Regions from separate parts of the Pantoea sp. SGAir0430 genome, predicted to be linked through region 1. Evidence: predicted binding sites of a transcription regulator. Region 1 holds the regulator's gene; each other region holds the start of a gene.
What was found. The regulator PurR, encoded in region 1, represses purine synthesis genes. The targets are predictions, from matches to a motif close to CANGCAAACGTTTGCNTG.

Region 1 (3,276 bases):
ACGGCGAGCCGGTCAGCCAGGCGAAGAAACTGGCGGAACAGGCGGCATAAATCACTACGTTACCGCTGTAAATACGCGTCGCCAGCAGCGTCAGCCAGCTGGGCTGCGGCGTGCTTTCGTGGCGCGCACGCGGCGCGCTGGCCAGTTTCAGCGTGCCGAACAGCAGCACCAGCGTCACCAGCGTGAGCGCGAGGAAGATGGCGCGCCAGTGAAAATGGGCCATCAGCCAGGCACCCAGCAGCGGTGCCAGCGCCGGTGACAGCGCCACCAGCGGCATAATCGTGGCAAATACTTTGTTGGCTTTGGCCTGCGGATAGCGATCAACCACCAGCGCCTGCCAGCTCACCGCTGCGGCGCACACGCCTACCGCCTGCACAAAACGCAGCGCCAGCATCAGCCAGACGTTAGTCACCCACAGCATGGCAAGACAGCTCAGCGCAAACAGGCTCAGGCCCGCCAGCAGAATGGGTTTACGGCCGAAGCGGTCCGACAGCACGCCCCACAGCACCTGCGCACAGGCAAAGCCGCCCAGAAACAGGCTCAGGCTGGCGCTGATGGTGCCCGGTGCGGAAGCAAAGTCGCGCTGCATGGCGCCGAAGGCGGGTAAATACATATCGGTGGCCAGAAAGCCGAGCATGCTCAGCACGGCAAGGTAAGGCAGAAATCCTTTGGATGACAGCATGGTTTTTCTCACTCGGCAGGTTGAACGGCGGGGAGTGTAAAAGGGTGCAGCGGGCTTTGTGAAACGCTAATATTTGCAGGGTGCTGTTAAAATTTTTGATGGGAAAACTATGTGGTCGGAATATGCACTTGAGGTGGTGGACGCGGTAGCGCGCACCGGCAGTTTTAGCGCGGCGGCGCAGGAGCTGCACCGCGTGCCCTCTGCCATCAGCTATACCGTGCGCCAGCTGGAAGGCTGGCTGGCGGTACCGCTGTTTGAGCGGCAGCATCGCGAAGTGGTGCTGACGGCAGCAGGCGAGCATTTTGTGCGTGAAGGGCGTTCTGTTATCAAAAAAATGATGGCCACGCGCCGCCAGTGTCAGCAGCTGGCTAATGGCTGGCGCGGTCAGCTCAGTATCGCGGTAGATTGCATCGTCAAACCGCAGCGCACCCGCCAGCTGGTAAAGGATTTTTACCGCCATTTCCCCGATATGGAGCTGATCATCAGCTACGAAGTATTTAACGGCGTGTGGGACGCGCTGGCTGATGGTCGTGTCGATGTGGCGATTGGCGCCACCCAGGCCATTCCGGTCGGCGGCCGCTTCGCCTTTCAGGATATGGGCGCGCTCAACTGGCGCTGCGTGGTGAGTCCGCAGCATGCGCTGGCCCACAGTCCGCAGCTGGACGACGAAACCCTGCGCGCCTGGCCGTCGCTGGTGCTGGAAGATACGTCGCGCGCGCTGCCGCGCCGCATGACGTGGACGCTGGATAACCAGCGGCGGCTGGTGGTGCCGGAGTGGGAAACCGGGCTGGATTGCCTGCAGGCTGGATTGTGCGTGGGCATGGTGCCGGGGCACCTGGCGCGCCCGCTGCTGGACAGCGGCGCGCTGGTGGAGCTGGCGTTGCCGCAGCCGTTTCCGGACAGCCCGTGTTGCGTCAGCTGGTCTGAGCAGCGCGCGTCACCGGCGCTGGCGTGGTTACTGGAATATCTGGGCGATGCGGAGACGCTGAACCACGAGTGGCTCAGCGAGAAGGTGGCTTAACGGCGGTAATCGCGGAACGGGCCATCGGCCACGGAGCGGCGCTCAATCAGCGTGGGCTGCACTTCAATGGTCTGCGGCTCTTCGCGTTTGCTGGTGATGCGGTCCAGCAGCATCTCCAGTGCCTTTTCCCCCAGCTGCGCTTTCGGCTGGTGCACGGTTGTCAGCGCCGGGGTGAAGTAGCGCGCGTTGCGCACATTGTCATAGCCAATTACCGAAATATCCTGCGGCACGCGCAGTCCCATCTCGTCGGCCGCGCAAATCGCGCCCATCGCCATGATATCGCCGCCGCAGAACACCGCCGTCGGGCGCTGTTTCTGGTTCAGGATCTGCTGCATTGCCTGATAACCTGACTCCGGTTCGAAGTCACCCTGCACAATCCACTCGGGACGGACGCTGATGCCCGCTTCCTGCATCGCCTGCAGAAAACCCGCATGACGGCCGCCACCGGTGTTGCGCTCCATCTGGCCAGGGATAGCACCGATATCGCGATGGCCGCGCTCAATCAGGTATCGCCCGGCGAGGTAACCGCCGTGGAACGCATTGTCCTGCACGGTATCGGTAAAGTCCCCGCGCGATTCGCCCCAGTCCATGACCACCATCGGGATATTGCGGTTCTCTTCCAGCATCTGCAGCAGATCGTCGGGATATTCGGAGCACATGACCAGCAGGCCATCGACGCGCTTTTGCGCCATCATCGACAGATAGGCGCGCTGTTTTTGCAGATCGTTATGCGCGTTGCCGAGAATCAGCGTGTAACCACGCTCAAAGCAGTGATTCTCCACGGCTTCAATAATTTCGGCGAAGTAGGGCGCTTCGCTGGAGGTCGCCAGCAGGCCCAGCGTCTTGGTGTGATTCACCTTCAGGCTGCGGGCCACCGCGCTCGGTGAATAGTGCAGCGCTTTAATCGCTTCCCATACGGCGTTACGCGTCTCTTCCGCGACAAAACGCGTTTTGTTGATGACATGCGAAACCGTGGTGGTTGAGACCCCGGCGCGTTTCGCCACATCTTTAATGGTTGCCATGAAAATGGTACTCCTGGGCTTATCGCAACTTACTGATAAGTATATTGTTAAACGTTTGCGTCTGCTAATGGTTTTGCGCCCTGAATATCAGGGCTAATCTGCTTAATCGGGCAGGGAAACATCCTTCAGCAGGCTGTCAATGCAGCATGCGCTAAATCTGTTGCGCAACGAAAGGCGGCGATTCTAGCAAGCCGGGGCGGATAACACGAGATTTTTGCCCATCACTGTGCGAAAATTATTTAACCATGCAAACTGTGTGACTAAGGAGTTGTGATGAGTACCGATTTGAAACTGGCATTGACCACCACCGCCGCTGCTCTGCTGATGATTATTGCCTTTAGCTTTACCGCCATTCTGCATTAATAAAAAAGCCGGTGCTGCTGAACAGCCACCGGCTTTTTTGTTGCGCAACGCTGAGGTTAGCGCACGGTTTTCGGCGTCATCATACGGCGCGCGCCAACGTAATGCTTCTGCCAGTAATCCTCGCCCAGCGCGCTAATCTGAATGTCCTTACCGGTGCGCGGAGACTGAATGAATTTGCCATTGCCCAG
Region 2 (3,276 bases), 910 kb from region 1:
CTCTTCCACTTCACGGCCGTGCGCAATCAGCTCGGTAGCGCTCGGCATATCGATGCCGTAGACGTTAGGGAAGCGAATCTCCGGTGCCGCCGACGCCAGATAGACGCGCTTCGCGCCCGCTTCACGCGCCATCTCGATAATCTGCTCAGAGGTGGTGCCGCGCACAATCGAGTCATCCACCAGCAGCACGTTTTTATCGCGGAACTCAGCGCGGTTGGCGTTGAGCTTACGGCGTACCGCACTGCGGCGCAGCTGCTGGCCCGGCATGATAAAGGTACGGCCCACGTAGCGGTTTTTCACAAAACCCTGGCGGTACGGCTTATCAAGAATACGGGCGATCTCGAGCGCGGTATCGGTCGAGGTTTCCGGAATCGGGATCACCACGTCAATATCAAGATCTTCCCACTCGCGGGCAATTTTCTCGCCCAGCTTGGTGCCCATGCGCACGCGTGCGCTGTAGACGGAGATCTTGTCGAGGAACGAGTCCGGACGCGCAAAGTAAACGTACTCGAACAGGCACGGATTGCTTTTCGGATTCTCTGCGCACTGGCGCGTCGAGAGCTGACCCTGCTCGGTGATGTACACCGCTTCGCCTGGCGCAACGTCACGAATAAATTCGAAGCCGAGCGTATCCAGCGCCACGCTCTCTGAGGCCACCATGTATTCGGTGCGGCCATCGGCCAGCTCACGCTTGCCCAGTACCAGCGGACGGATACCGTTAGGATCGCGGAACGCAACCATGCCGTGACCGATAATCATCGCCACCACGGCGTAAGCGCCGCGCACCTGCTGATGCACCGCCGCCACGGCAGCAAAAATGTTGTCAGCTTCCAGCGGATAGTGCTGAAAGCGATCCAGCTCCTGAGCAAAGATGTTGAGCAGGATTTCGGAATCTGAGGTGGTATTCACATGACGGCGACCGACTTCGAACAGCTGCTTGCGCAGTTCATGGGCGTTGGTCAGGTTACCGTTGTGAGCCAGCGTGATGCCGTACGGCGAGTTCACGTAGAAGGGCTGCGCTTCAGAGGCGCTGGAGCTGCCGGCAGTCGGATAACGCACGTGGCCGATACCCATATTTCCCTGCAAACGCTGCATGTGGCGCGCTTCAAACACGTCGCTGACCAGGCCATTGGCCTTACGCAGACGGAAGCAGTTCAGCGCATCGATGGTACAAATGCCGGCGGCATCCTGCCCGCGGTGCTGCAGCACCGTTAACGCGTCATAGATCGACTGGTTTACTGGCATAAAACCGGTGATACCAACAATACCGCACATGTTGTCATTTCCTCATTAGCCGCACTCCCGGTGTTACCGGGGTAAAAAACTCGACGTGCTTTTCAGGTAATCGAAAAACCACCTGATGATGTAACTGAACTGGGGAATGAGTTGAGACTGTTGCCAGTCCGGACTTTTTGAAAAGCCGGTGAATGTATCAAGGAAGAAGAGAATGGCGGATACAATCAGCACGCCACGCAACGCCCCGAAACAGACCCCCAACACCCTGTCGGTTCCCGACAAGCCGGTTTTCTCAACCAGCGAGCCGATCACATAGTTCACGATGGCACCCACAATCAGGGTGGCAACGAATAACACCGCGATGGCGATGCCGTTGCGAACCAGTTCGTCGTCAAAACCTGTAAACCAGACTGCAAGGTAGGCGTAGTAATGACTGGCGACAAAAAACGCGCATCCCCAGGTAACAAGAGATAAGGCTTCCCGGACAAACCCGCGAATCAGGCTGACCAGAGCCGAAAAACCAACTACCGCAATAATGACGTAATCAATCCAGATCATGAACGCTTCCAGTACAGTGCATTTGCACCCCTGCATCCAGTTCGGGGCGCATTCTAACAGAAAAAGAAAACGTTTGCGTAGGGTTTTCCGGTTCTGTCCCGAGAAAAAGGGCGATGAAAAAAACTTTCCTCGCCCTTGTTGATGTCAGCCATTTAACCTGCTGATATTGCATAAATTTTCAGTAACGCTTCGCTAAAAAACACGCCAAAAGCCGCGCCTGTTTCTGCTATCGGCGCGGCTTATCAGTTGATCAGCGTGTGCTGTACGGCTTCACAACACCGCCGAGGCCGGAGATGCCTTTCAGCTCACCGAGTGCGCCCTGCAGTTTCGCTTTGGACGCATCCGGCCCCACGTAAATGCGAGTGATCTGCCCCTGCACCGGCGTCGACGGCACGGTAAAGGCACGATAGCCGGAGAGCCGCAGCTGCGCCACGATCTCATTCACTTTGGCGGCGTTCTTCAGGGCACCAAGCTGCACCACATACGCCTGTCCTGCTGGTGCGACCGGCTCGCTCTGCTTCGGCGTTTCCGCCGCTTTGGGCTGCTCTGTGGCTTTGGGCTGTTCTGTCGCTTTCGGTTGTTCTGCCGGCTTCGGTTTCGGCTGCTCCACCGGTTTAGGCTTCGGCTGCTCGACCGGCTTCGGCTTCACCTGCTCTGCCGGTTTCTGCTGCTGGTGCACCGGCGGCGGTGTCACGACGCTGGGCTGGCTGTTTTGCGCTGGCTGCGTGCTGCCGCTGGCGGCACTGCTCTGCGTTGCGCTGCTGGCGGGCGCCTGCTGCGCCGCGCTCGCGCCTTCCGGCGGCTGCGACGGCAGCGGCTGCGTCACCGGCGGCACCATTTCGCTGTCCTGCTGATCGTCAGGCTTTGGCACCAGCGGAATCGCCGCGAACTCCTCTTTATAATGCTTTTTCTTACCATCCAGCAGACCCGGTAACACGATGACGCCAATCGCCACCAGAATCACCGTACCCACTAAACGATTCTGAAACTTACTTGCCACTGCCGTTCTCCGCTGCCATCGATTGCATTACCTGCGCCACGGTGTGGAACGAGCCGCACACCAGAATCACATCGTCGGGCTGAGCCTGCTGCCGCGCCGCCTGCCACGCGGCTTCAACGCTCTGCCAGGCGCTGCCGCCCTGCAGATGCGCCATCAGCTCATCAGCGGACGCGCCGCGCGGGCCGTCGAGCGGCGCGCAGTACCAGCGGTTGACCTGCGGTGCCAGCGCGGCCAGCGTCCCGGCGATATCCTTGTCGTGCAGCATGCCAACCACCGCATGCACCGTGCCGTGTGCCGGCAGCTCAGCGAGACGTGAAGCCAGATAATAAGCCGCATGCGGATTGTGTGCCACATCAAGGATCACGCGCGGCGCGGTGCTGACCGTCTGGAAACGTCCCGGCAGAATCGCCAGCGGCAGATGCTGACGAATCAGCGCCTCGCTCACCGTCAGGCCGGAAGCGCGCAGCGCCGCAATGGCGGTG
Region 3 (3,276 bases), 1.3 Mb from region 1:
TGCGAGTATAATTCCTCAAGTTAACTTGAGGTAAAGGCCCTAAATGAAAAAAGAACGCAATTACCCGAAACCGGTGCTGACGCCGGGCGAAGTGGCGAAACGCAGCGGCGTGGCGGTATCGGCACTGCACTTTTATGAAAGCAAAGGCTTGATCAGCAGCACGCGCAATGGCGGTAATCAGCGCCGCTACAGCCGTGATGTGCTGCGCCGCGTGGCGATCATCAAAATTGCGCAGCGCATCGGGATTCCGCTGGCGACGGTCAGCGACAGCCTGATGCACGTGCCGGCGAATAAGCGCATGTCGACGCAGGAGTGGGACGCGCTGACGCAGCACTGGCGCGAAGAGCTGGATAAACGCATCGAAACCCTGACGCGTCTGCGCAACGATCTTGACGGCTGCATTGGTTGCGGCTGCCTGTCGATGCGCGACTGCCCGCTGCGCAATCCGGGTGACCGTCTGGGACAGCAGGGCTCCGGAGCGGTCCTGCTCGATCCGCAACAGGACGAGCCGCAGCGTTAATCCGCTATACTAGATGCCAACCCTTAGCAGCAAGGAATCGCGCATGATTACCGTTCACCATCTGGAAAACTCCCGTTCTCATCGGGTGCTGTGGCTGCTGGAAGAGCTGGCGGTGCCGTATCAAATCAAACGCTATCAGCGGGAAAATACCCTGCTGGCGCCGGACGAATTAAAGAAAGTGCACCCGCTGGGTAAATCGCCGGTGATTACCGATGGCAATCGGGTGATCGCCGAATCGGGCGCCATCCTCGAATATCTGCAGCTAAAGTATGACAGCGAGCATCTGCTGGCGCTGCATGAGGAAGAGGAGCAAATTCAGGCGCGTTACTGGCTGCACTATGCTGAAGGTTCGCTGATGCCGCTGCTGGTGATGAAGCTGGTGTTTGCTCAGCTTGGTAAAAAGCCGGTGCCGTGGCTGCTGCGCCCGGCCGGCGTGGCGCTGAGTAAAGGCATTCAGAAAGCGTGGCTGAACAAGCAGCTGGCGCTCCACGGGCGCGTGATTGAGCAGCATCTGAGCCAGCAGCGCTTTTTTGCCGGTTCACGCTTCAGTATTGCCGATGTGCAGATGAGTTTTCCGTTGCTGGCGTTGCAGATGCGTGGCGCGCTGGGTGAGATGCCCGCCACGGCGCGCTGGCTGGAGAATATGCAGCAGCGCGCCGCGTGGCAGCGCGCGCTGGAGCAGGGCGGCCCGATTCAGTTCAATAACGGCTGAGGCGCAGCGGTAACGCAACGAAACAGGACGCCGCGACGCGCTGTCGCGGCACCGCAGCAAACCACCTGAAATGCCAGCCTTTTTCCTCCATGATTTCCTGCTCCCGCTAGCGTAACGCCAGCCATAATTGCGCCAGAGCTGCGCATTATCCTGCCTGCCAGGTGATTAGCAGTTGAAAACGCCACCCCAAACGCCAGATAATCGTTTGCCTTTTTTCCGCGTCACCCCTTTTTGACCTGGAATACGCGGCCACGTAATCGTTTGCCTGCTTTTCTCTCTGAGACATCTTCACCAGGATGATGCGCAAACGCGAGCCGCGCGGTGACCTATATCTTAAAAAACACAGAGGAATAACTATGTCTGGCGAATCACGCCCGGCCAGGGGAAAACTGGACGCCTGGTTCCACATTTCAGCACGCGGCAGCAGCGTGCGGCAGGAAGTGCTGGCTGGCCTCACCACCTTTTTAGCGATGGTCTATTCGGTCATCGTGGTGCCTGGCATGCTTGGTAAAGCGGGCTTCTCACCGACGGCGGTGTTTGTCGCTACCTGTCTGGTGGCCAGCTTTGGCTCCCTCATCATGGGACTGTGGGCCAACCTGCCGATGGCGATTGGTTGTGCCATCTCCCTGACCGCCTTCACCGCGTTCAGTCTGGTACTGGGCCAGCACATTAGCGTGCCGGTGGCGCTGGGCGCGGTCTTCCTGATGGGCCTGCTGTTCACGCTGATTTCCGTGACCGGCATTCGCGCGTGGATTCTGCGTAACCTGCCGATGGGCGTGGCGCACGGTACCGGCGTCGGTATCGGCCTGTTTCTGCTGCTGATTGCCGCCGATGGCATTGGTCTGGTGGTAAAAAACCCGGCGGCAGGCCTGCCGGTGGCGCTTGGTCACTTCACCTCTTTCCCGGTGATCATGGCGCTGATCGGGCTGGCGGCGATTTTTGGTCTGGAAAAACGGCGGGTACCGGGCGGCATTCTGCTGACCATCATTGCGATTTCGCTGCTTGGGCTGATTTTCGACCCGGCGGTAAAGTGGCAGGGGCTGTTTGCCATGCCGAGCCTGCGTGATGCCAGCGGCCAGTCGGCGATGTTTAGCCTGGATATCATGGGCGCGCTGCAGCCGGTGGTATTGCCGAGCGTGCTGGCGCTGGTGATGACCGCGGTGTTTGACGCCACCGGCACCATTCGTGCGGTGGCCGGGCAGGCGAACCTGCTGGATAAAGAGGGCCAGATTATCAATGGCGGTCGCGCGCTGACCACCGACTCTATCAGCAGCCTGTTTGCCGGACTGGTGGGTGCCTCGCCCGCCGCAGTGTATATCGAGTCCGCTGCGGGTACTGCCGCCGGCGGTAAAACCGGCCTGACGGCGATTGTCGTGGGTCTGTTGTTCCTGCTGATTCTGTTTATGTCGCCGCTGGCTTATCTGGTTCCAGCCTATGCCACCGCACCCGCGCTGATGTATGTCGGCCTGCTGATGCTGAGCAACGTGGCCAAAATCGACTTCAATGATTTCGTCGATGCGATGTCTGGCCTGCTGACGGCGGTATTCATCGTACTGACCTGCAACATCGTCACCGGCATCATGCTCGGCTTTGCCGCGCTGGTGATTGGCCGCCTGTTTGCCGGCGAGTGGCGCAAGCTCAACGCTGGCACGGTGGTGATTGCTGTGGCGCTGGTGGCGTTCTACGCGGGCGGCTGGGCTATCTGACCGCAATCCGGGCGTCAGTCCGGATTATTCTCTTTATCGCACACGCCGCACATCGGGTAGCCCCGCCGGGCGGCGTTTTGTTTTACACTTTCCGACGCAACATCGCTTCGATTAATATGATTCGCCTAAGGAAAGCATGGAAATCTTCTTTACTATTCTCATCATGACGCTGGTGGTTTCGCTGTCCGGCGTTGCGGCACGTATCCTGCCGTTTCAGATCCCGCTCCCGCTGGTACAGATCGCGGCCGGCGCGCTGCTGGCCTGGCCAACCTTTGGTCTGCACGTCGATTTTGACCCCGAACTGTTCCTCGTGCTGTTTATTCCGCCGCTGCTGTTTG

Region 2: the regulator PurR is predicted to act here: its motif matches at 1,857-1,874, upstream of cvpA (colicin V production protein).
Region 3: the regulator PurR is predicted to act here: its motif matches at 1,483-1,500, upstream of E7738_RS12180 (NCS2 family permease).

The regions. Positions count from the first base shown of each region.
Region 1 covers NZ_CP039427.1:1,227,914-1,231,189, reverse strand. Annotated here, with positions in the region: gene punC (purine nucleoside transporter PunC) at 1-682, opposite strand, end outside; gene punR (DNA-binding transcriptional activator PunR) at 792-1,703, shown strand; gene purR (HTH-type transcriptional repressor PurR) at 1,700-2,725, opposite strand; gene E7738_RS05880 (cytochrome bd-I oxidase subunit CydH) at 2,999-3,088, shown strand; gene E7738_RS05875 (C40 family peptidase) at 3,145-3,276, opposite strand, start outside.
Region 2 covers NZ_CP039427.1:319,948-323,223, reverse strand. Annotated here, with positions in the region: gene purF (amidophosphoribosyltransferase) at 1-1,275, opposite strand, end outside; gene cvpA (colicin V production protein) at 1,309-1,794, opposite strand; gene dedD (cell division protein DedD) at 2,045-2,794, opposite strand; gene folC (bifunctional tetrahydrofolate synthase/dihydrofolate synthase) at 2,784-3,276, opposite strand, start outside.
Region 3 covers NZ_CP039427.1:2,553,217-2,556,492, reverse strand. Annotated here, with positions in the region: gene soxR (redox-sensitive transcriptional activator SoxR) at 44-520, shown strand; gene E7738_RS12185 (glutathione S-transferase family protein) at 564-1,232, shown strand; gene E7738_RS12180 (NCS2 family permease) at 1,589-2,938, shown strand; gene E7738_RS12175 (Na+/H+ antiporter) at 3,075-3,276, shown strand, end outside.